DNA from 3 places in the Williamsia sp. M5A3_1d genome. Region 3 is predicted to be linked to each of the others. Evidence: predicted binding sites of a transcription regulator. Region 3 holds the regulator's gene; each other region holds the start of a gene.

The links. Region 3 encodes LexA, which represses DNA repair genes until DNA is damaged. Its sites were predicted from a motif close to CGAACANNTGTTCG; they were not measured.
Region 1: ACLBW1_RS09480 (DUF222 domain-containing protein) is a predicted target of LexA. The motif match lies at 2,667-2,680, and genes of this name have one in related genera.
Region 2: ACLBW1_RS05050 (DUF222 domain-containing protein) is a predicted target of LexA. The motif match lies at 5,281-5,294, and genes of this name have one in related genera.

The regions. Positions count from the first base shown of each region.
Region 1 is NZ_JBKEZX010000002.1:410,284-418,382, reverse strand. Features, by position in the region: gene ACLBW1_RS09495 (alpha/beta fold hydrolase) at 1-491, shown strand, start outside; gene ACLBW1_RS09490 (SDR family NAD(P)-dependent oxidoreductase) at 488-1,315, shown strand; gene ACLBW1_RS09485 (PucR family transcriptional regulator) at 1,339-2,490, shown strand; gene ACLBW1_RS09480 (DUF222 domain-containing protein) at 2,721-4,202, shown strand; gene ACLBW1_RS09475 (LPXTG cell wall anchor domain-containing protein) at 4,242-4,349, opposite strand; gene ACLBW1_RS09470 (NADP-dependent isocitrate dehydrogenase) at 4,600-6,837, opposite strand; gene ACLBW1_RS09465 (TetR/AcrR family transcriptional regulator) at 6,951-7,571, opposite strand; gene ACLBW1_RS09460 (N-acyl-D-amino-acid deacylase family protein) at 7,656-8,099, shown strand, end outside.
Region 2 is NZ_JBKEZX010000001.1:1,090,607-1,098,705, reverse strand. Features, by position in the region: gene ACLBW1_RS05080 (amino acid permease) at 1-1,202, opposite strand, end outside; gene ACLBW1_RS05075 (TetR/AcrR family transcriptional regulator) at 1,367-1,984, shown strand; gene ACLBW1_RS05070 (putative quinol monooxygenase) at 2,079-2,366, shown strand; gene ACLBW1_RS05065 (TetR/AcrR family transcriptional regulator) at 2,396-3,004, opposite strand; gene ACLBW1_RS05060 (aldehyde dehydrogenase family protein) at 3,053-4,555, opposite strand; gene ACLBW1_RS05055 (hypothetical protein) at 4,674-5,060, shown strand; gene ACLBW1_RS05050 (DUF222 domain-containing protein) at 5,335-6,852, shown strand; gene ACLBW1_RS05045 (class I SAM-dependent methyltransferase) at 6,858-7,451, shown strand; gene ACLBW1_RS05040 (acetyl-CoA C-acetyltransferase) at 7,559-8,099, opposite strand, start outside.
Region 3 is NZ_JBKEZX010000004.1:271,183-279,281, reverse strand. Features, by position in the region: gene hrpA (ATP-dependent RNA helicase HrpA) at 1-355, shown strand, start outside; gene nrdR (transcriptional regulator NrdR) at 293-793, opposite strand; gene ACLBW1_RS18215 (LysM peptidoglycan-binding domain-containing protein) at 917-1,399, opposite strand; gene lexA (transcriptional repressor LexA) at 1,602-2,282, shown strand; gene ACLBW1_RS18205 (SDR family NAD(P)-dependent oxidoreductase) at 2,368-3,231, shown strand; gene ACLBW1_RS18200 (phosphoenolpyruvate--protein phosphotransferase) at 3,267-4,964, opposite strand; gene ACLBW1_RS18195 (DeoR/GlpR family DNA-binding transcription regulator) at 5,204-5,971, shown strand; gene ACLBW1_RS18190 (1-phosphofructokinase family hexose kinase) at 5,968-6,942, shown strand; gene ACLBW1_RS18185 (PTS fructose transporter subunit IIABC) at 7,043-8,099, shown strand, end outside.

The DNA of each region.
Region 1 (8,099 bases), on a different contig from region 3:
CCGACGGCACGGTCCGCACCCTGGTCGACGGACTCGACTTCGCGAACGGTCTGGTGGTCGACGACGACGAGCAGTGGATCGCCGTGGCCGAGACCGGTAGCTACCGTCTCGGTCGCCACAGTGGAGGCGGCGGAGCGGTCATCGAGAACCTCCCGGGTTTCCCGGACAACATCTCTGCCGACGGCGACCTCACCTGGATCTCGATCGCCAACCCGCGCGATCGGCGTCTCGACCTGCTGGCCACGCTGCCGGGGTTCTTCCGTCGGCTCGTCTACAGCCTGCCCGAGGGTCTGCGGGCCGGGGTGGAGACCACCTGGGTGATGGCCGTCGACCGCGATGGACGCGTGGTGTACGACCTGCAGTCGTCGACCGCGGACTACGCGATGGTGACGTCTGTGGTGCGCCAGGGCACGCGCCTCATCCTCGGGAGTCTCACCGAGTCGGCACTGGGCGTCATCGAGCTACCGGATCGACCAGAGGAGTTCTCGTGAGCAGACATTCGGTCGCCGGACAGGTGGTCGTGATCACCGGTGGCGCAGGCGGTCTGGGTGTGGCGGCCGCACGTGGCCTCGCGTCGCGTGGGGCCGTGGTGGCGTTGCTCGACCGCGACGCCGACGCCCTCGAACGGGCTGCCGCGAGCATCGGCGGCAAGGTCAGCACCCATGTCCTCGACGTGACCGACCCGCAGGCGTGCGCGCGCGTGATCGCCGAGGTGGTCGACGAGCACGGTCGGATCGATGTGCTGTGGGCGAATGCCGGGGTGTCGGTGTTCGGTCCGGTCGACTCTCTCGCCGACGGCGAGTGGCAGCGGGTGATCGACGTCAATCTGATCGGCGCACACAACATCGTGCGTGCCGGCCTGCGCCCCATCCTCGAGACCCGCGGCTACATCGCGATGACGTGCTCGTGGGCCTCGTTCGCCCACCAGCCCGCGCACAGCGCCTACGCCGCCGCGAAGGCCGGACTCGAGGCGTTCGCGGACTCGCTACGACTGGAGTTGTCGGGTACCGGGGTGTCGGTGGGGTCGTTCCATCCGGGATGGATCGACACGGCCATGGTGACGGGGAAACTCGAGACCCAACCGGCTTTCGCCGCTCTCCTCGAGGCGCTCCCGGGTCCGTTCGGCGCCGTCAGCACGGTCGACGCGATCACCCCGCACCTGGTCTCCGCGATCGAGCGGCGCGCGTCCCGCATGATCTACCCTCGTGTCGGATGGGCGTTGCTCCTCGGGCGCGCTGCGCTCCAGACGTCGGTGTTCACCCGTCGCAGCAGGGCGGTCGCACCGGAGATCAGACGGCTGCACGCACGCAGATGACGGAACGGTCGAGGGTGACACGGATGGACGTCGACACATCGGATATCCGGGAACGCGAGGCCGCCGCGCGCATCGCCTCCCTCATCGACGACGCCGAGGTCGAGATCGACGGGATGGCGGCGGAGCTGACCGCGCTCTATCGCGAACGGATCCCGGTGTACGACCTCATCGCTCGCGACGAGATCGAACGGAACACCCGCGCTGTGCTCGAGATGGTCCTGCGGCAGGTGCGCAGCGATTCGCCTCAGATCAACACCGTCGAGCTGACCGAACTCGCTCGTCTGTGGTCGACCCAGCAGATCCCGCTCGAGCTCGTCGCGCACAGCATCCAGGTGGGAGCGCGACTGCTCGCCAAGGTGATCCGCGAACGTGCCACTGCCCGCGGGATGGCTCCGGAGGTGATCGACGATCTCCAGGACATGATGTGGCACTGGGCGACATCGTATTCCGCGGTCATCAACGCCGTCCTGCAGGAGGACGCGGTCTCCCTCGCCGCGCGTCGCAGTACATTTCTTCGGCGCCTTCTCGAGGGTGAGTACGCGGCGGCGTCGCTGCCGGCCCGCCTGGCCGAACACGGTGTCCGGCCCGATGTGCACTACTCCGTCGCCTGCGCCGAGCACGACGATCCACGGTTCGGCTCCGATGTCCGTGCAACGGTGCGACTTCGGTGTGCTGCGCGGGACATCCCCGTCGTCGATGCGGTGGTCGACTCCCACTATGTCGCCCTCCTGCCGGATGTTCCCGACGACCTTGTCGTCGACGCGCTCGTCGCGGTCGGACCGCCGGAGGTCCCGGCGAACGCCGGCTCGTCCTACCGGCGCGCTCGACACACCCTCGACATAGCAGCACGTTTCGGCCGTACCGGGATCGTGGAACTCGCCGACCTCGGTGCGTTGCCGTTGCTCGCGGTCGACGACGACACCGCCCGCCACCTCGCCGACGTGCACCTCGCGCCGCTGCGTGCCCGGGGAGCGGCAGGTGCCGAGATACTCGACACCGTCGCGGCGTTCCTGCGCAACAACCGGCGTGTCGACGACACGGCCACGGCACTCTTCCTGCACCGCAACACCGTTCGCAACCGTGTGAGCCGCTTCAGCGACATCACCGGCCTCGATCTCGACCGCACCGACGACCTGGTCCTCACCTGGTGGCTACTCGGCCGCCAACCAGGCTGACTGCGCTGACTGTGTGGAAACGCCGTCGAGTGTGCTCACCACACGACGTGACCCGACGACGAGACAACGCACACTCGGCGACCGGCTTCCGCACCGTCAGCGGCAGTAGAACGCAACCAGACAAGCGAAATACACCAGCGTTCAACAACATTCACTGAATTCAACCTCACATCCCTCGAACATCCGTGCTAGGATAGATGTACAGAACCACCTGGGGAGGGGGCAGACCGATGAACGACATCCAATCGGATTACGCTGCCCTGGAACAGATCGTGGACAGAATCCTTTCCGCCGACTCCTCCTCGTGCACCGAGGAGGAGGTCGCGGATCTTGCCATCCGCCACGAGCGCATCGCCCGCAAACTCGAGGCCGTCGGCAATCGCCGGATCCTCGAGGTCTCTGACCGCGACGCCCACCGCGCCGTGGGATGTGTGAACCTGACCGAGTTCCTGCGGACGACACTGCGCGTGACGCAACCGAAGAAGCGTCTGAAAGAAGTGCAGGCGCTGGAGTCGTTGCACGCGATGACCGGAGAGAAGCTGCCACCGGTGTGCCCGAACACGGCACGGGAGTTGGCCGCTGGTGCGATCGGACCCGACCACGTCCACGCCGTGTTGGACGTGCTGGCCAAGATCCCGACCGCGGTCGAAACTGAGCACCGGGAATTTGCAGAGAAGACCCTCGCCGAGTTCGCGACCACACTCACACCGAAAGAGATCGCCGCGGCCGGGGTACGCATCCTCGCGCATCTCGATCCCGACGGCCGGTTGACCGATGATCGTGACCGAGCCCGGAACCGTAAGCTGAACCTCGGCTGCCAGGACTCGCAGCTCATGTCGAAACTCACTGCCACCCTGGATCCGGTCACCCGCGCGCTGTTCGATGTGGTGCTCGCGAAGTGGGCAGCACCGGGCATGAACAATCCCGACGACGAGCAATCCCCGAAAGGCGATCACGGCGACGCCGACCCCGCACTCCTCCGAGAAGCGGCGGACCGGGATTGCCGCTCGCAGAGCCAACGCAACCACGACGCCCTCAAAGCTCTGTTGGAGGCCGCGGTCAACGGTGGACTGCTCGGCAACTCGCACCGTGGGCTACCGCCACAGATCATCGTCTCCATCACCGACGCCCAACTGCGCGAACACGCCGGCGTCGCGCACACCGCCACCGGCAGCGACCTCCCGATGACCGACGTGGTCAAGCTCGCCGCCGGCGCCCAGACGCATCTCGCGGTGTTCAGCGACGTCACCAACGAGCCCTTGTTCTTCGGGCGCACCCGCCGCCTTGCGTCACAGGCACAGCGGTTGATGGCTTTCGCGCAGTACCGCGGCTGCAGCAAAGGCGACTGCGGTGTCCCGTTCGCGCACACCGAGATGCATCACGCCGAAACGGATTGGGCTGAGGGCGGACTCACCGACTCCACCCACATGGCGCCCGCGTGCGGACCGCACAACCGGGCCGTCGGGATCGAACCGCATCAATGGGTCACCGAGAAGATCGCCGATGGTCCCGACAAGGGCCAATACGGCTGGCGCCGCAACACCGACCCACCCGACAAACTCCGCGCCAACCACCTGCACCGCATCGACGAACTCCTCCGACGCCACCTCACCGACGGCGGAGAAGAGTCATGCGTCGAATCGCCACACCCGGTGCAGCGCGCCTTCGACATCACCTGGCCACAGGACTGCGTCTTCGATGACGCAGCGTGAGTCACCAACGCAACCCGCTGAGTGATCCCGCTGGCTGGTTCAGTGTTGATCGCGTCGGCGCCTGACGACCACGAGGGCGCTGCCCACCAGGGCACCCAGCCCCGCGAAGAGGAAGAGCGCGACCCAGGGACTGTTCTCCACCTCCATGTCCTCACCCTCCACCGGCTGCGGCGCCGACGTCCGAGGAGGAGCAGTCGCGTTCGATGATGGAGCACCCGATGGGGTGACCACCGCGGTGACAGGGATCCGACCGGGCGGTACATCGACAACGTCTCTGGTGTTGGCCGATGCGTGTGGCGACGCCAAGACCCCGACGGCGACGATCGTGACGCCGGCCAACAGTCGCAGCGTCGCGACACGACATCGCCGCACGGTCAGGATCCGCGCCGTGCGCCGGTCACTCGCGCGCGGACTCCAGCGCCGAGTTGAACGTCGAACTCGGGCGCATCACCTCGGCGGTCTTGTCCCAGTCGGGGTAGTAGTAGCCGCCGATGTCGACCTTGTCTCCCTGGACCTTCGCCAGTTCCTCGACGATGGTGTCCTCGTTGCTCGACAACCTCTCCGCCAGTTCACCGAAATGCTTCGCAAGGCCCTCGTCCTCGGTCTGTGCCGCGAGCTCCTGCGCCCAGTAGAGCGCGAGGTAGAAGTGGCTACCGCGGTTGTCGAGCTCGCCGGTCTTGCGTGACGGACCCTTGTCGTCCTCGAGGAGGCGACCGGTCGCGGAGTCCAATGCCTTGCCCAGCAGGGTCGCTCGCTTGTCGCCGGTCTTCTTGCCCAGGTCCTCCAGGCTGACCGCCAGCGCAAGGTACTCACCGAGCGAGTCCCACCGCAGGTGGTTCTCCTCGAGCAGCTGCTTGACGTGCTTGGGGGCCGAACCGCCGGCGCCGGTCTCGTACAACCCGCCGCCCGCCATCAGCGGCACGATCGACAGCATCTTCGCGCTGGTGCCCAACTCGAGGATCGGGAACAGGTCGGTCAGGTAGTCGCGCAGGATGTTGCCGGTCGCCGAGATGGTGTCGAGCCCGCGGATCAGGCGCTCCATCGTGTACCGGATGGCGCGGACCTGCGACATGATCTGGATGTCGAGGCCGTCGGTGTCCTCGTCCTTGAGGTACGTCCGCACCTTGGTGATCAGCTCGTTCTCGTGCGGGCGGTACGGGTCGAGCCAGAACACAACCGGCATCCCCGAGTCGCGGGCACGCGTGACGGCCAGCTTCACCCAGTCACGGATCGGTGCGTCCTTCACGATGCACAGCCGCCAGATGTCGCCCTCCTCGACGTTCTGGGTCAGCAGCACCTCACCCGTCGCGTTGTCGACGATGTCGGCGACACCGGCCGCGGGGACCTCGAAGGTCTTGTCGTGCGAGCCGTACTCCTCGGCCTTCTGCGCCATCAGTCCGACGTTGGGGACGGTGCCCATGGTGGTGGGATCGAACTGCCCGTTGGTCTTACAGAAGTTGACCATCTCCTGATAGATCCGGGAGAACGTCGATTCGGGGTTGACGGCCTTGGTGTCCTTCTGGCGGCCGTCGGCGCCGTACATCTTGCCGCCGGAGCGGATCATCGCCGGCATCGACGCATCGACGATGACGTCGCTGGGGGAGTGGAAGTTCGTGATGCCGCGCGCGGAGTCGACCATGGCCAACTCGGGCCGGTGCTCGTGGCACTTGTGCAGGTCGTCGACGATCTCCTCGCGCTTGGTCGCGGGCAGCGAGTCGATCTTGCTGTAGAGATCGGACAGGCCGTTGTTGACGTTGACGCCGAGCTCGTCGAACAGCTCGCCGTGCTTGGCGAACGCCTCCTTGTAGAACACGCGGACCGCGTGGCCGAACACGATGGGATGCGACACCCGCATCATCGTCGCCTTCACGTGCAGCGAGAACATGACGCCGGTCTCGTAGGCGTCCTGCATCTGCTCCTCGTAGAACTCGATGAGCGCCTTCTTCGACATGTACATGCTGTCGATGACGTCGCCGTCGGTGAGCGACACCTTCGGCTTGAGCACATGGGTCTCGCCGTCGGCGGTGGTGAGCTCCATGCGGACCTCGCGGTCGCCGTCGACGGTCATCGACTTCTCGCCGTGGTAGAAGTCGCCCTCCTCCATGTGCGCGACGTGGGTGCGCGACGCCATCGACCACTTGCCCATGCTGTGGGGATGCTTGCGGGCGTACTCCTTGACCGCCTTGGGTGCGCGACGGTCGGAGTTGCCCTCGCGCAGAACGGGGTTCACCGCGCTGCCGAGACACTTCGTGTACTTGTCGCGGATCGCGGCTTCCTCGTCGTTCTTGGGGTTGCCGGGGTACTCGGGCAGGTCGTAGCCCTTGTCCTGCAGCTCCTTGATCGCTGCGCGCAGCTGGGGGACCGAGGCGCTGATGTTGGGGAGCTTGATGATGTTGGTCTCGGGCAACTGCGTCAGCCGACCCAACTCGCCGAGGTTGTCGGGCACCCGCTGATCCTCGGGCAGGGTGTCGCTGAACTCGGCGAGGATCCGACTCGCCACGGAGATGTCGCTCGAGGTGACCGTGATGTCGGCCGCGTCGGCGAAGGCGCGCACCACAGGCAGGAATGCGTGTGTCGCCAGCATGGGCGCCTCGTCGGTGAGCGTGTAGATGATGGTCGGCTGCTTCGCGTTCATGTATCGCCTTCGCCTCGTAGTACGTGGACTGTTCCGGGGGTCTGCCCGTGTCCGCCTACACCAGTATCACGGACGGGCCCGACTGCCGAGCGATGGCTCGGTCGTGCGTGCCGTCAACTCTGCTGCGCGGGTCGGGTGAGCAGCCCGCCGATCACGTCGCCGAGCAGGGTGGACGGCACCGCGTCGTCGTCGGCGAAGGCCTCTACCGACAGTCCGTTGATGAGGGCGAGGATCACCAGGGCCATCTGGTCGGCCGGTATGTCGAGCCGAACCGATGTCTGCGCCAGCGCGAACTCGATCCGCTCGGTGATCTGCGCGCGCACCGCTCGGCGATGTTCGGCGTAGGCGGCCCGTCGCTGCGGGTCGCGCATCGCCCGCACCCAGTACTCGAAGAACAACATCTGCCACTCACGGTTGCCGCTCATCGACGCCGTGAGACGCGTGCCGAGCTCGGCGATCGCGGCCTCGATCGTGGGGGGCAGATCGGCCAGCACCGCGACCGCCAGATCGGTGCGGGTGTCGATCTGTTGGTGCAGGAGCGCGTAGAAGAGGTCGTCCTTGCCGCCGAAGTTCGAGTAGACGGCGCCCTTGGTGAAACCTGCCGCCTCGGCGATCGCATCGACCCGGGCGTCGGCGAAACCCTTCGCCGCGAACTCGTCCCTCGCGGCGTCGAGGATGCGTGCGCGCACGTCGTCGCGGGACGGGCGCGACGGCACCGTTCTGTTCCTCGACACGCGGCAACACTAACTGCCCGAGTACGATACTGTCGGTATCCGATACCGATGGTATCGACCCGCGCCGGCCGACCAGGAGAAGCCATGACCCACTTCGACGTCCTCATCGTCAACGGCACCGTGTTCAGCGGAGACGACACCGCTCCGGTGCGCGCAGACGTCGGCATCTCCGGTGACACGGTGACCGCGATCGACGATTTGTCGGCGGCGACGGCGTCGCGGACCATCGACGCGGACGGCAAGTGGGTGATCCCGGGCATCCTCGACGTCCACACCCACTACGACGCCGAGGTGCTGGGCAATCCCGGTCTGGGGGAGTCGACTCGACATGGTGTGACGACGGTGGTGATGGGCAACTGCTCGCTGTCGACGGTCCACGGCACCCCCGACGACATCGCCGACTGCTTCGCCCGTGTCGAGGCGCTTCCGTGGGACGTGGTCGCGGGAGCGGTCAAGGAGCACAAGGTCTGGCACGACGCGGGCAGCTACGTCGAACACATCGACTCCTTGCCGCTGGGAGCCAACGTC
Region 2 (8,099 bases), on a different contig from region 3:
CCGAGGTTGACCAGCAGGACCGCGATCGCCAGCGCGCTCACCACGATGCCGGTGTTGACCGGGGTCCCGGTGCGCGGGTTGACCTTCGCGAGGAACGATCCGAACGGGAGTCGGTTGTCACGGGCCATGGAGAACATGACGCGAGACGCCGAGGCCTGGATGGCGAGGGTGGCCGAGAAGATGGCGATCGCGACGATCGTCAACAGCGTTGTCCCCATCCAGGTATCGAGCTGGCTGGTGATCACCCAGGCGATGCCGTCGGCGGAGAGTTCGGGAGCTCCGAGCGACGGTGCGGCCATCAGGGCGCCGAGAATCATGAGGCCACCGCCGATGAAGGAGACGAGCAATGCGTTGACGATGGCCTTCGGCGCGGTGCGGCGCGGGTCGCGGGTCTCCTCGGACAGCTCAGCGGCAGAGTCGAATCCGTACATGACGTATGCGGCCATCAGCATCGAGGCGAGGAACCCGGGGAGGTAGCCGAGGCCGGTCCCGTGTCCACCGGTGTCGAGGACGGCCTGAGCGGGCGTGCGCTCGGAGTGGACGAACATGAGCACGACCAGGAGGACGACACCGATGATCTCGATGGTGACGCCGATGATCGTGATCTTCCCCATGAACGACACCCCCACGGCGCTGATGACGGTGCAGAGCGCAATCGTGATGCTGCCCAGGATGATCGCGTTCGTGGCACCCGAGACCGAGGCGAGAGCGGTGTCGGTGCCCACGAGTTGGAACCCCGACCAGATCGACGGGAGCACGCTCTGCATCGCGATGGCGAGGGCGGCGACGCTGACGATGTAACCGATCAGCATGAACCAGCCGGCAAACCAGCCCACCCCGTTTCCGGCGAGGCGTCGCGACCACTGGTAGATGGCACCGGCGACCGGGAACTTGCCCGACAGTTCGGCGAACACCAGGCACACGCAGAACTGGCACACGAACACGATCGGCCAGGTGAAGAAGAAGCTCGGTCCGCCCAGTCCGAATCCCAGTGCGAACAGGGCGAACACGGTGGTGAGGATGGACACGAAGGAGAACCCGGACGCGAAGGCGGCGTATCCACCGATACCGCGGTGGAGTTCCTGGGTGTAACCGAGTTGCGACAGCGCCTCGGCGTCGGCGGCCGAGGAATGCGCGGAGCCACCGGATCGTGTCGCGGCGGACTTTCGGTCGAGAGCGGTCGGGGGGTCGAGAGCGGTCATGGCAGCACTCCTGTGTGTCGGGCCCGCTGCATCACCGGAGCGGTTTTCTATCGGATGATCGAAATGTAGCCAGCTCCGGGTTTCCGGTGGTTTCGCCTCTGTGAACAGCGTGTCAACGAGTGCTCACCGGCGACGGACGCCGAGTCCGCAGTAACGTCGGGCCCGTGAGCATCCGTCCACCCGCCGCCACCGGCCCCGGTCGACCGCGCCTCGTGGCGCAACGTCGCGTCGGCGGCAGTCCACGCGAGGAGATCCTCGACGCAGCCGGAGAACTGTTCACCACACAGGGTTTCGCCGGTACCTCGACCCGGGCGATCGCCGAGGCGGTGGGGTTACGCCAGGCGTCGCTCTACCACCACTTCGGGACGAAGGAGGACATCCTCGCCGCGCTGCTGCAGGAGACCGTCTCCCCCACCATGGAATTCGCGCTCGCGCTCGATCCCGACAGCGACGCCCGCGATCGCATGACCGACCTGGTCCGCTTCGACGTCGATCAGCTCGCCACCTCGCGATGGAATCTGGGTGCCCTGTATCTGCTGCCCGACGTGCGCGGCGACCGGTTCGAGGGCTTCCGGTCGGCGCGCCTGGCCCTGCGTGACGTCTACGCGGCGATCGCCGGCGAGATCGTCGGCCACGACGACCCCCGGGTCGCGGTCCCCTTCCGCCTCGTCGAGTCGGTGATCGCGCTCCGCTCGGACGGTGAGCTGGGTGCGGACGAACGGGGCGGGCCCGACGCCGTCACCGATCTCGTCGTCGACGCGGTGATGCGCATCCTGCGCTGAGCCCACTCACGCCCGACGCCGACCACGCGACCGGTACGTTCGAGACGAAGGTGTCGGCGTCCGCCGGGACCTCGAGCGCAAAGGAGCGTTGTCGATGAGCGATCTGCATGTGGTGGCGACCATCCCGGCCAAGCCCGGATTCGAGAAGGAGGTCGGAGACGCGCTCGCCGAGCTCGCGGCCGCCACCCGCGACGAGCCCGGCTGCATCTCCTACGACCTGTACGAATCACAGGCCGAGCCGGGCACTTTCGTCACCATCGAGCTGTGGAAGGCGCAGTCCGATCTCGACGCCCACATGGCCTCGCCGCACCTGACCGCGGCCATGGGCAAGGTCGGCGAGCATCTCGGGGCGCTCAAGATCCACCCGCTCACCGCGAAGTAGTGCCGAGCTCCCGCTGATCGACCGGTCGGTCAGCGGGGGACGAGCCCGTGCAGGACGACCCCGAGGTACTGATCGGCGACCGTCTGTGCGGGCATCGTCCCGCCCGGTCGATACCACCGCACGGCCACCCACACGGTGTCGCGGAGGAATCGGTAGACCAGTTCCACGTCGATGTCGGCCCGAAAGGTGCCGTCCCGAACACCTTTGGCGAGAACCGTCTCCCACAACCCGCGGAACTCGCGGTTGCGCTCGGCGATGTAGCCGAACCGCTCCAGCGACGACAGGCGCTTGGCCTCGTCCTGGTAGATGGCCACCGCGTGATGGTCACGGTCGATCGATTCGAACGACGCGACCACCAACTGCTTCAACGCCTCGTCGGCGGGCGGATCGGCGTCGACGATCTCGTGATAGCGGGCGAACAGGTCGTCGAGGAACTGCCGCAGGATCTCGTCGACCATCGACTCCTTGGAGTCGAAGTGGTGATAGAGACTGCCCGACAGGATGCCTGCCGCATCGGCGATGTCGCGAACGGTGGTGGTGCGCAGGCCCTGCTCGGCGAACATACGTCCGGCGAGGGCGAGCAACTCGTCGCGTCGTGACGAGGCCACGGGCGGCCACCTTCCCGATCGAGGGTCGATCGCATCGACCCTAGCAAGCGCTCGGTCGCCCGACCTGCCCGTCGCCGGTCAGCGGTTCTTGCGCGTCGCCCGCCGCGTGATCCACTTCCACATCGACAGCTGCAGGTTCGTCGATCGGGTGTCGCTCTTGGTGAACGGAGCCGACATCAGCTGCCCGAAGCTGATGGGCATCCGCGAGTGGGTGACCGCGCGGGCGTGCGAGAACGTCGCGAAGCCGAATTTGCCGTGGTAACTGCCCATCCCGCTGCCACCGACACCGCCGAACGGGAGTTCGGCGCTGAGCAGGTTGAGCGCGAAGTCGTTGCCGTTCACCGATCCCGAACGCGTCGATCGCTGCAACGTCTCGTAGCGCTCGTTGTCGGGGCCGAACCAGTAGATGGTCAACGGATGCCCGTGGCCGTTGATGTGGCTGACGGCCTCGGACAGGTCGCGGTAGGGATAGAGGGTCAGCACGGGCCCGAAGACCTCGTCCTCCTCGATCTTCATGCCTGCCTGGACACCGGTCAGCACGGTCGGCGGGATCTTGCGGGCGGCGGCGTCGGGCAGCTTCTCGCCCGGCGGGACCACCTGCCGCTTCTGCGCGCCGAGGCTCACGGCGTCGTCGATCAGATCGACGATGCGGGTGTAGTTCTTCTCGTTCACCGTCGAGGTGAACTGATCGTTGTGCAGGATCGACGGGTAGTTCTCGCGCCACCGCGCGACGATGAGGTCGGTGAAACGCTGCAGGTGGGCCTCGGGCACGAAGGCGTAGTCGGGGCACAGGCAGACCTGACCGCTGTTGACCATCCGGGCGTCGGCGAGACGCTTGGCCGCGTCCTCGATGTCGGCGTCGACGTCGATCACGACCGGGTTCTTGCCGCCGAGCTCGAGGGTGACCGGCACCAGGTTGCGGCCCGCCTCGGTGGCGACCGAGGCGCCCACCCCGGGCGACCCGGTGAAGAACATGTGGTCGACCTTGAGCTTCGCGAAGTCCGATCCCGACCCGTGGGCGCCGGTGAGGACCGCGAACTCCTCGAGCGAGAAGTAGTCGGGCGCGTGCTTCGCGAGCACCGCGGTGGTGCGGGCGGTCACCGACGACGGGCGCATCATCACCCGGTTGCCGGCCGCGAACGCCGAGCCGGCCGGTACCACGGTCAGCTGCAACGGGAAGTTCCAGGGACCCATGATGCCGACGACGCCGAGCGGATCGTGCCGGATGCGCTGGGAGAACCCGGCCGCGCCCATCGCCTTCGCGACCTTCTCGGTCTTCATCCACTGCGCGACGTGTTTGCGCTGGTGGGCCAGGTCGATCATGCAGCCGGCGACGTCGGTGGCGATCGACAGGTCGCGCGGTCGGGTGCCGAAGTCGGCGTCGAGCGCCTCGGCGATCTCCTCGGCGTTGTCGAGGAGCAGGGCCGACAGTCGGTTGATCCGATCGATGCGGGTGGCGGCGTCGGGGATGCCGTCGCGCAGGAAGGCCGCGCGCTGCAGTTCCAGGAGTTGATCGAGCGACCGCTCGTCGGCCGACCGGAAGTGCGCGGCCGGGGCCTTCTGCGTGCTGGGTGTGCTCATGCGGGTCGATCTCCTTCGATCGTCAATGACACAAACTCATCGATGTGTTGCTTTGCAGTATGCGCCACATCACACCACCTGCGCCACCGGGTGCGGTCGGACCGTAGAGTTCGGCCTCATGAGAGACCTGCTCCCGGTGATCGGACTGTGGTCGCTCGCGGTCGGCGCCCTGTCGGGCTTCGCGATGGTGCTCGTCGTCGACAAACCGCAGTACCTGCACAGGGTCGGCATCAAACATCACCGCCGCGTGTTCCAGACGCACCTCGACTGGATCCTGATGGGGCTGCTGCTGATCGCTGTCGGACTCGTCGCGACCGACACACCCGCCTGGGTGCTGGTGCTCGTCACCATCGGCGCGATCGTCAACCCGCTGCTGTTCGTGCCGCTGGCCTTCGAGGAGAAGATCCAGGAGACGCTCGCCTACCGCGCCGTGTCGGGGTTGTCGTTCGTGTCGCTGTCGGCGGGCCTCGTCGCCGTCGCCGTCGCACAGACCATCGCCTACTGACAGCGGAGACGGCCGGTGGTGCTGACTGTGCGGAAACGGCCGGTTGTGCTGACTGTGTGGAAACGGCCGTCGAGTGTGCTCGCCGCACGACGTGAGCCGACATCGAGACAACGCACACTCGGCGACCGGCTTCCGCACCGTCAGCGATAGTAGAACGCAACCAGACGAGCGAAATGCACCAGCGTTCAACACTATTCACCACATTCAATCGCCCACCCCTCGAACATCCGTGCTAGGATAGATGTACAGATCCACCTGGGGAGGGGACAGGCCGATGAACAGCATTCAATCGGATTACGCTGCCCTGGAACAGATTGTGGACCGAATCCTTTCCGCGGACTCCACCTCGTGCACCGACGAGGAGGTCGCGGATCTCGCCATCCGCAACGAGCGCATCACCCGCCAGCTGGAAGCCGCCGGCAATCGCCGGATCCTCGAGGTGTCCGACCGCGACGCCCACCGCGCCGTCGGTTGCGTGAACCTGGCCGAGTTCCTGAGGACGACACTGCGCGTGACGCAACCGAAGAAGCGCCTGAAAGAAGTGCAGGCGCTCGAACCGATGCACGCCATGACCGGAGAGAAGCTGCCGCCGGTGTGCCCGAACACGGCACGCGAATTGGCCACTGGCGCGATCGGCCCCGACCACGTCCACGCGGTCCTCGACGTGATGAACAAGATCCCGTCGGCGGTCGATGAGGAACAGCGGGCGCGAGCCGAGGAAGTCCTGGCCGACTTCGCGACCACGTTGACGCCGAAAGAGATCGGCGCCGCCGGCGTCCGGATACTCGCCCACCTCGACCCCGACGGACAACTCACCGACGACCGCGACCGCGCACGAAATCGCAAACTGAACCTCGACTGCCAGGACAGCCAGTTGATGTCGAAGCTCACCGCCACCCTGGACCCGACCACGCGCGCACTGTTCGACGTCGTCCTTGCGAAGTGGGCCGCGCCGGGGATGAACAATCCCGACGATGACCAGTCCCCGAAAGGCGATCACACCGACGCCGACCCCGAACTCCTCCGGGAAGCCGCGGATCGAGATTGCCGGTCGCAGTCCCAACGCAACCACGACGCGCTCAAAGCCATTCTCGATGCAGCCGTCAACGGTGGCCTGCTCGGCGGATCTCACCGAGGGTTACCGCCACAGATCATTGTCTCCATCACCGACGCCCAACTCCGTGAACACGCCGGCGTCGCACGCACCGCGGCCGGTAGCGATCTACCGATCGGTGACGTCGTGAAGCTGGCCGCCGACGCGCAGCCCCACCTCGCGGTGTTCAGCGACATCACCAACGAACCTCTGTTCTTCGGCCGCTCACGTCGGTTGGCATCACAGGCACAACGGCTGATGGCGTTCGCGCAGTACCGCGGTTGCAGCAAAGACGACTGCGGTGTCCCGTTCGCGCACACCGAAATGCATCACGCCGAACAGGGTTGGGCTGACGGTGGGCTCACCGACTCCACCCACCTGGCCCCCGCCTGCGGACCCCACAATCGAGCCGTCGGTTCCGAACCGCACCAGTGGTCGACGGAAAAGATTACCGACGGCCCCGACAAAGGCCGCTACGGCTGGCGACGCAACACCGACACACCCGATCAGCTCCGCGCCAACCGACTACACCGCATCGACGAAGTCCTGCAACGGGACTCGACGCGAACCACGGACCAACCGCCACCGCCGGTGTCCGACGTGGAACACCAGCTCGCCCGCCTCGCGGCCGAGCGGCCCCCGCGTGCCCCACGCATCGACATCACCTGGCGGGATGCTCCGCTGTACCCCGCCGCCTAGCGGCTATGCGCCCACGCTGGAATCACAACATCCACTACCACCGGCTGATACTCGACGCAGTCCCGGCCGGTGCGCAGACCGCACTCGATATCGGTACCGGAAACGGGCTGCTGGCAGCCGAACTCGCTGGTCGCGTGCCGTCGGTGACCGGGATCGATCTCGACGAGCCGGTGCTGGCGTCGGCGCGCAGGGAATCCAACGCAGTCACGTGGGTGTCAGGTGACGTGATGACGCACCCGTTCGAGCCCGAATCGTTCGACCTGGTGGCCTCGATAGCGACACTCCACCACATTCCCGATGTCGATGCCGCGCTCGCACGGTGCGCCGAACTGACGGCACCCGGCGGGGTGGTCGCGATCGTCGGGCTCGGTCGGACGTCGCGGCCGCGCGAGATGGCGCTACACCTCGCTGGACTCGTGCAGCACCAGTACCTGTCGCGTCGACGAGGGCTCTGGGAACACACCGCACCGATCGTGTGGCCGCCTCCACACACCTACACCGAGATTGAGGCCGCGGCACGACGGACCATGCCTGGCGCCACGTTTCGGTTGCTCCCGATGTGGCGCTACCTCATCGTGTGGCGAAAACCCCCACGCTGAACAACGTTGATGCCCAACCGCGGCGTTCACCTGCCCAACTGCGGTCGTTATGTGCCCAACTGGCGAGAACAACGGCCCAACTGGCGAGAACGACGGCCCAACTGGGGCTAGAGGCGTTCGATGATGGTGACGTTCGCGGTGCCGCCGCCCTCGCACATCGTCTGCAGGCCGTAGCGGCCACCGGTGCGTTCGAGTTCGTTCAGCAGGGTCGCGAAAAGTTTCGCGCCGGTGGCGCCGAGCGGGTGACCGAGGGCGATACCGCCGCCGTTCGGGTTGACCCGGGCGGGGTCGGCGCCGGTCTCCTTCAGCCAGGCCAGCACGACGGGCGCGAAGGCCTCGTTGATCTCGACGACGTCGATGTCGTCGATCGACAGCCCGGTCTTCGCCAGGGCCCATCTGGTGGCCGGGATGGGCGCCGAGAGCATCATCACCGGGTCGTCACCGCGCACCGAGAGATGGTGGATCCGCGCCCGGGGGGTGAGGCCGTACTGCGCGAGAGCCGCCTCCGACACCACGAGGGTGGCCGCGGCGCCGTCGCAGATCTGCGATGCGACGGCGGCGGTCAGCGATGATCCCTCGGCGAGGACCTTGAGCCCGGCCATCGTCGAAAGCGATGTCTCGCGGGGACATTCGTCGACCGTGCAATCA
Region 3 (8,099 bases):
GTTCGACGGTTTCATCAGCGCCACCGACGCCGACCACCGCACGCGTGTCGCGGTGTATCTCGACGCGATCCTGGTGCGATTGGCCCGGCTTCCTGCCGCAGCCGCGACCGATGCGCGGGCGATGGAGTCGGTCGACCGCGTCCTCGACCGGTGGGCCGAGGTGGTCGAACGGGCGACGCCGGCGCGGCGCGTCACGCTCGGGGAGCAGATCCACTGGATGGTGGAGGAATTGCGCATCGGACTGTTCGCCGAGCGGATCAGACCCGCCTACCCGGTGTCGGAGCAGCGGATCCTACGTGCGATCGACGGTCTCGCCCGAGGCGCCGACGGAGGCGGTGGCGGCGCGCGACGGTGACGACCTCAGGTCGTCGATCTCACGCTGGAAGTCGTCGACCGATTCGAACGACCGGTACACCGAGGCGAAGCGCAGGTAGGCGACCTCGTCGAGTTCGCGCAACGGACCGAGGATGGCCAGACCCACCTCGTTGCTGGGGATCTCGGCCGATCCGGAGGCGCGGACGGCGTCCTCGACCTGCTGGGCCAGCAGGCGCAACCGGTCCTCGTCGACGGCGCGGCCCTGGCAGGCGCGGCGGACTCCGAGCATCACCTTCTCGCGGCTGAACGGCTCGGTGACCCCGTTGCGTTTCACGACGGCGAGCACCGCGCTCTCGACGGTGGTGAACCGGCGGCCGCAGTTCGAGCACGAACGGCGACGACGGATGGCCTGCCCCTCGTCGGCGACACGCGAGTCGACCACCCGGGTGTCCTCGTGTTTGCAGAAGGGGCAGTGCATCGCCGTGTCCTCGAACCTGATCCGCGGGCGACGCGTGTCGAGGGTGGACCTCGAGGCGTCACAGGGCCCGATGTGGACCCACGGTCGCGAGGATACCGACCCCGATCGGCCGTCACACACCGGTCAGTCCCGGTAGAGCGGGGCGAGCAGCGGCTGGCCGGCGGTCAACGCCGATCCGCTCATGTGGTTGAGCTCCTTGATGTCGGCGACGACCGCGGACGTCGCCCGGTCCGGCGCGACGCGCGCCGCGATCTCTCCCAACGACTCGCCGCCACGGACATGGACCACGGAGGTACCCGCGACGGGAGCCGCCGACGACTCGGCGGCAGCCGATCCGCCGAGCACCACAGCCCAGACGGCGACCGCGAGCGCGATGCCGGCCACGATGGCCGCTCCCCATCCGATGGGTGCGGGCCGCCGGGACACCGGTGCGTGGCGACGGCCGTCGGCACAGACCACACCGGCCGGGCGGGCCGCGGCGGGCCGACCCGCGGGGCGGTGACGTACGGGCACGGGGCGCTGCGCCGGACGCGGCGCGCGCTCGACCGTGGCGTCGGCGGGCCGGTGTGCCGTGGTGCTGCTGTGACGCGTGAGAGTCTGATTCATGACGTGCTCCTCATCGACCAGACGTTCGAATGAACGTGTGTTCGATTTGTATCACGCGCCTCCGACAATGTCCCGACACGGTCGAACAAATGTTTGAAAGTTGTTATCTGCTGCACTACTGTCCCAGGTGACAGCAGGTCCGCGCGTTGTCCGAACCGTTCGAACAGATCGGTCGGGAGCGGGCCGCGACAGGAGGGACACCGTGTCCGACACCACCGTCACCACCACCGACTTCGCCGATGGACCGATCAGCGAGGCCGATCTGACGCCTCGGCAGGCGAAGGTCCTCGAGGTCATCCGTGCGTCGGTCCGCGAGCGCGGATATCCCCCGAGCATCCGTGAGATCGGAGACGCGGTCGGCCTCAACTCCACGTCGTCGGTCGCCCACCAGCTCCGCACCCTCGAACGCAAGGGCTTCCTCAAGCGCGATGCGAACCGACCCCGGGCGGTCAACGTGCAGGACGCCGATCCCGGTGACGGCGGCGGCTCGGATGCCCTGTCGTTGCCGACCCCCACCTTCGTCCCGGTGCTCGGTCGCATCGCCGCCGGTGGGCCCATCCTCGCCGAGGAGGCGGTCGAGGAGGTGTTCCCGCTGCCCCGTGAACTCGTGGGTGACGGCGCATTGTTCCTCCTGCGCGTGGTCGGCGAGTCGATGATCGACGCCGCCATCTGCGACGGCGACTGGGTGGTGGTCCGCCAGCAGAACGTGGCCGACAACGGCGACATCGTGGCGGCCATGATCGACGGCGAGGCCACGGTGAAGACGTTCAAGCGCACCGACGGCCACGTCTGGCTGATGCCGCACAACCCGCAGTTCGATCCGATCCCGGGTGACGAGGCGGCGATCCTCGGCAAGGTCGTCACCGTCATGCGACGCCTCTGACCGACCCTCGTCACCCCGCGTACCGCATCTGACTACGCCGCGTGTCACACTGACCACCCGATCGGGGTGGACGACAGGAGACGTGATGGGTGCACAGCGATTGGTCCTCGACGGCGCGGTGGTCGTCGTGACCGGCGCCGCAGGTGGCATCGGGCGTGAGGTCGTCCGTGAGGTGCATCGTCGGGGTGCCCGTGTGGTCGCGCTCGACCTGGTCCAGGCCGCGGTGGACGACGCGGTGCTGGGGCTCGATCCCGATCGTGTCCTCGCGCTTCGAGCCGATGTCACGGTCCCGGCTGATCTCTCGGACGCCGTCGAGCGTGCCGTGGCACGGTGGGGTCGGATCGACGTCGTGTTCGCCAATGCCGGTATCTCCAGCGGAGATTCGGCCGACACCGTCGCCAGCGTGGCGGACGGCGTGTTCGAGCGCGTGATCGGCGTGAACCTCATGGGTGTGTGGAACACGGTTCGGGTGGCGCTGCCCCACGTCATCGATGCCCGGGGCCACGTCCTCATCACGTCGTCGACGTACGCGTACCTGAACGGGATGGTCAATGCGCCCTATGCGGCGTCGAAGGCGGCCGTCGAGCAGATCGGCCGCGCATTGCGCAGCGAGCTCGCGGCCCACGGCGCGACGGCAGGGGTGCTCTATCCCGGGTGGGTCGCGACCCCCATCGCCGATGTCGCCTTCGGCAAGGACGAACTCGCCACCGCTTTGATCAAGCGGGCGTTCCCACGTCCCCTGCTGACTCCCATCAAGCCCCGTCGCGTCGGACTGGCGGTCGCCGACGGCATCGAGTCGCGGTCCCCGCGGATACAGGTGCCGCGTCGATGGATCCCGGTCGCCGCTCTACGCGGGATCGTCAACCCGCTCTCCGATGCTGCGTTGCAGCGGGATTCGACGATGATCGGCCTCGTGCGCGAGGTGGAGGACCGCGCCCGCCGTCGGTGAGGACGGCCGATCGGCCCCGTCCTCGTGTCGCCGGGTCAGTCGTGTAGGGCCGCCGCTGCGGCGACGCGTGCGTCCGCGGGATCCGCGGTCGCCAGCGCTGCCCGCGCCGCGGCCCGGCACTGTTCGGTGCGCACCTGACCCAGCGCCGCACCCACACCCGCGGCGGCCGCCGGTGCGCTCGACAACGATGTGACGCCCATACCCACCAGCACGCAGGCGAGCAGTGGGTCGGCGGCGGCCTCGCCGCACACCCCGACCGGTTTACCGGCCGCCGACCCCGCCGAGGCCACCATGTGGATGAGCGCGAGCACGGCCGGCTGCCACGGGTCGGTGAGGTAGGCGAGTTCGGCCGACATGCGATCGGCCGCCATCGTGTACTGCGTGAGGTCGTTGGTGCCGATCGACACGAAGTCGACCTCGGCGAGGATCGACGGCGCGAGCAGTGCAGCCGAGGGGATCTCGATCATCACGCCGGCGACGAGACCCCGGGCACGCACCTTCGCGGCGAAGTCGCGGGCCTCGGTCGCCGTCGCCACCATCGGGGCCATCACCCACGGTGCCGCACCGGTCGCCTCGGCGGCGGCCGCGACGGCGTCGAGTTGCCGGTCGAGCAGACCCGGGTTGCCGAACGCGACCCGTAGACCGCGTACGCCGAGGGCCGGGTTGGCCTCGGTTCCGTTGTCGGCGAACAGCAGTGGTTTGTCGGAGCCCGCGTCGAGGGTGCGGATCACGATCTTGGCGTCGGACTCCCCCGCGGCGGGCACGAACGCCTCGATGACCTCGCGGTAGAGCGCGGTCTGCTCGGCGGCGTCGGGCTCCGTCGCCCGGTCGAGGAAGGCCAGTTCGGTGCGGAAGAGTCCGATGCCCTGCACCGGGAAGTCGGTGGCCGAGCGGGCGGAGGAACCGTCCTGGACGTTGGCGAGGATCGACACGTCGAGCCCGTCGGCGGTGCGTCCCGGTCCGCTCCATCGCGACACCAGTTCTGCCGCGTCCCGGGAGCGTGCGACGGCGCTGCGAGCGGTGTCGGCGTCGGGGCCGACGGTGACGGTGCCGGCCTCGCCGTCGAGCATCACCGGGGTGCCGGCGGCCACCGAGGTGAGCGCACCGACCGCGACGACGCACGGGATCCCCAACTGACGGGCGATGATCGCGGTGTGGCTGGTGGGGCCGCCCAGGCGCGTGGCCAGGCCCCGCACGAGAGCGGGGTCGAGCCCGGAGGTGTCGGCCGGGGCGAGATCGTCGGCGAAGAGGATGACCTCGTGGTCGGGCTGGGCCAGGCCGGGTTCGGGCTCGCCCGCGAGTTCTGCGAGCACACGGTCGCGGACGTCGAGGAGATCGGTCACGCGCTCGGCCATGAGGCCGCCGAGCTTGGTGAACATGGCGACGAACTGCTCGGTCGCGTCGACCGCGGCGTTGGGCGCGGGCGATCCGGCCCGGATGAGCTTCTCCGCAGAGAAGATCCAGCCGCGGTCCTGCGCGAGCGCGGCGGTGGCCGAGAGGACCTCCGAGGCCACCCCGGTCCCGGCGGAGGCACGTGCGCGCAGACGATCGGCGACGGCCGCCGCGGCGGCGACGAATCGCGCGCACTCCGCCTCGACGTCGGCCGGTGGGGTACCCGGCCCCGGCAGGGCGGGACGCTCGCCCGGCCACATCACCGGCGCGAAGGCCACCCCGGACACCACCGGCGTCCCGGTGAGGACCGTCGGGGCGGCGGGATCGGTGGGCGTGGTCACGTCCACCGGGGAGAGGTCGTTCGCTGTCGCGTGGGGAGCCATGGGGTGCCTATCGATCGTTGCTTCTCGGCCGATCATCCGCCGCGGCGTCCGAACCCGGACCCTCGACGAGGTGATTGTCATTGCGGTGCTGCTGTGTGACTCAAATTACAAGAAAAGCTTGACTTGTCAACACATCCAGGCGTAAACAAAACAATATCAACATTCAAAGCCACACATTCCAACCGAAACGGGGACGCGTGTACGCCGAAGAGCGACAGCAGGCCATCGCCGACCAGGTACTCGCGCACGGTCGCGCGTCGGTGACCGCGCTGGCCGAGGAATTCGATGTCACCAGCGAGACCGTGCGCCGTGATCTCGCGTCGCTCGAGCGGGCCGGGTTCCTGCGTCGCGTGCACGGCGGCGCCGTCCCGGTCGACTCCGTACGGGTCACCGAGCTCGGTGTCGCCGAACGCGCCGACGCCCATCCCGACGAGAAGGAGCGCATCGGCACCGCTGCGTGCCGTTTCGTGCCGTCCGACGGCGGCAGCCTCGTGATCGACGCCGGCACCACCACCGTGCAGGCCGCCGCCCGGCTGCCACGCGACCGCAGCCTGACGGTGTTCACCAACTCGCTGCCCGTCGCGGCGTCGGTCGCCGACCACCCGGGCGCGCAGCTGCACTTCCTCGGCGGACGCATCCGCGGGCTCACCCAGGCCGCGGTCGGTCCCGCGCCCATCACCGCGCTCGCCTCGTACCGCGTCGACGTCGCCTTCATCGGCACCAACGGCATCACCGAACGACACGGGCTGTCGACCCCCGATCCCGACGAGGGTGCGGTGAAGTCGGCGATGATCGCTGCCGCCAACCGTGTCGTCGTACTCGCGGATTCGTCCAAACTCGGCGCCGAGGACATGACCCGGTTCGCCGGCCTCGACGACATCGACGTCCTCATCACCGACGACGGCATCAACCCGGGGTTCTCCGCGGAGCTCTCCGCGCGCGGCGTCGAGGTCGTGATCGCATGATCGTCACCGTCACCGCCAACCCCAGCGTCGATCGCACCATCGTGCTCCCCGGTGCCCTGGTCCGCGGATCGGTCACCCGCGCCGCCGATGCGCGTGTCGAACCGGGCGGCAAGGGTGTGAACGTCTCCCGCGCCGTGCAGATGGCGGGCGCGACCACGACCGCGATCCTGCCCGCACGCGCCGGCGATCCCCTGCTGGTGGGACTCGACTCCGTGGGTCTCGACCACCGCACCGTCGACGTCGCCGTCGACGTCCGCAGCAACCTGACCATCACCGAGCCCGATGGCACCACCACCAAGCTCAACCTGCCCGGTGCCGTGATGTCGCCGGGCGAGCTCGCCGAGATGACCCGCCTCGTCCTCGATTCCGCCACGACCGCGACCTGGGTGGCACTGTGCGGATCGCTGCCGCCGGGAGTGCCGGTCGACTGGTACGCCGACCTCGCCGACCGGTTGTCGTCGCTGTCCTGTCGGGTCGCGGTGGACACCTCCGGCGCCCCGTTGACCGCGGTGCGCGCAGCCATGCCCGCGGTGTCGGTGGATCTGCTCAAGCCCAACAGCGAGGAACTGTGCGAGATCACCGGCGCCGACCTCACCACGCTCGAAGCGGCCGCCGATGCAGGCGATTTCGGTCCCACTCACGACGCTGCGCGAGCCCTACACGATCTCGCCGGGTGCGCGGTGCTCGCGACCCTCGGAGCGGCCGGCGCGATGTTGGTGACCGCAGCCGGCGCCTGGCGCGCCACCCCTCCGCCGATGGTCCCCGTGAGCACCGTCGGTGCCGGTGACGCGACGTTGGCCGGGTACCTGCTCGCGACCCTCGACGACGCCGCCCCGGCCGACGCTTTGCGTCGCGCCGTCGCCTACGGATCGGCGGCGGCCGCACTCGCCGGAACACAACCACCCCGGCCCACCGACCTCGCACTGTCCGCGGTGCGCGTGAGCGAGGTGGCGACACCCCACGCGGTGTGAGGCCTCCGCGCCGCTCCCCTGACCCGACGACCCGCTCTTCGACCAACCCGACACGATCCAGCCTCCACCGTGGAGGCTCCCACCGAGAAAAGGCACAACGATGTCCGACACCCACATCGGCACCGCTCCGACCGGGGCGACCGAATCCGCCGATCCACCGCAGATCATCGAGGCCGCGACCGTCGCCCTCGACGTCGCCGCCGGATCGGACAACAAGGCGGTGATCACCTACCTCGCCGACCTCCTGGTCCGCAGCGGCCGGGCCACCGACGCCGACACGCTCGTGAGTGCAGCGATGGCGCGCGAGGCCCAGTCGGCCACGGGCCTTCCCGGCGGTATCGCGATCCCCCACTGCCGCACCGAATCCTCGGTGCGCGCGAGCCTGGCCTTCGCCCGCCTCGCGCCGCCGGTCGACTTCGGCGCCACTGACGCACCGGCGGATCTGGTGTTCCTCATCTCGGCGCCCGCCTCAGGCGGATCCGAGCACATGAAGCTGCTCAGCGCGCTGGCGCGGGCGCTGGTCCGCCCCGACTTCGTCGCGAAGCTCCGGGCCGCCTCCGACGCCGACGCCGTGGTCGCCCTGGTCTCCGAGGTCGTCACCCCGGCCGCACCCAAGGCCACCCCGGCCCAGACCGCTACCGACCAGACCGGTGTCGCACCGAGCGGTGCCGCATCGTCCGCCGCCGGCACCACTCCCCCCGGCACTGATTCGGCCGCCGCGACCACCGTGGTGGCGATCACCGCCTGCCCGACCGGTATCGCGCACACCTACATGGCCGCTGATGCCCTCACCTACGCCGCACAGCGCGCCGATGTCGACTTCGTCGTCGAGACCCAGGGGTCGTCGAAGACCACCGCCATCGATCCCGCGGTCATCGCCCGGGCCGACGCGGTCATCTTCGCCACCGACGTGGGCGTGAAGGGCCGCGAGCGGTTCGCCGGCAAGCCCGTCATCGAATCGGGCACCAAGCGGGCGATCAACGAGCCCGACACGATGATCGCCGAGGCCGTCGCCGCGGCGAAGAACCCGAACGCCAAGCGCGTCGGCGGATCGGCCGCCGCGGCCGACAGCGGCGCGTCAGCCGGGTCGAGCGAGCTCGGCTGGGGCACCCGCACCCGGCAGATCCTGCTGACCGGCGTCAGCTACATGATCCCGT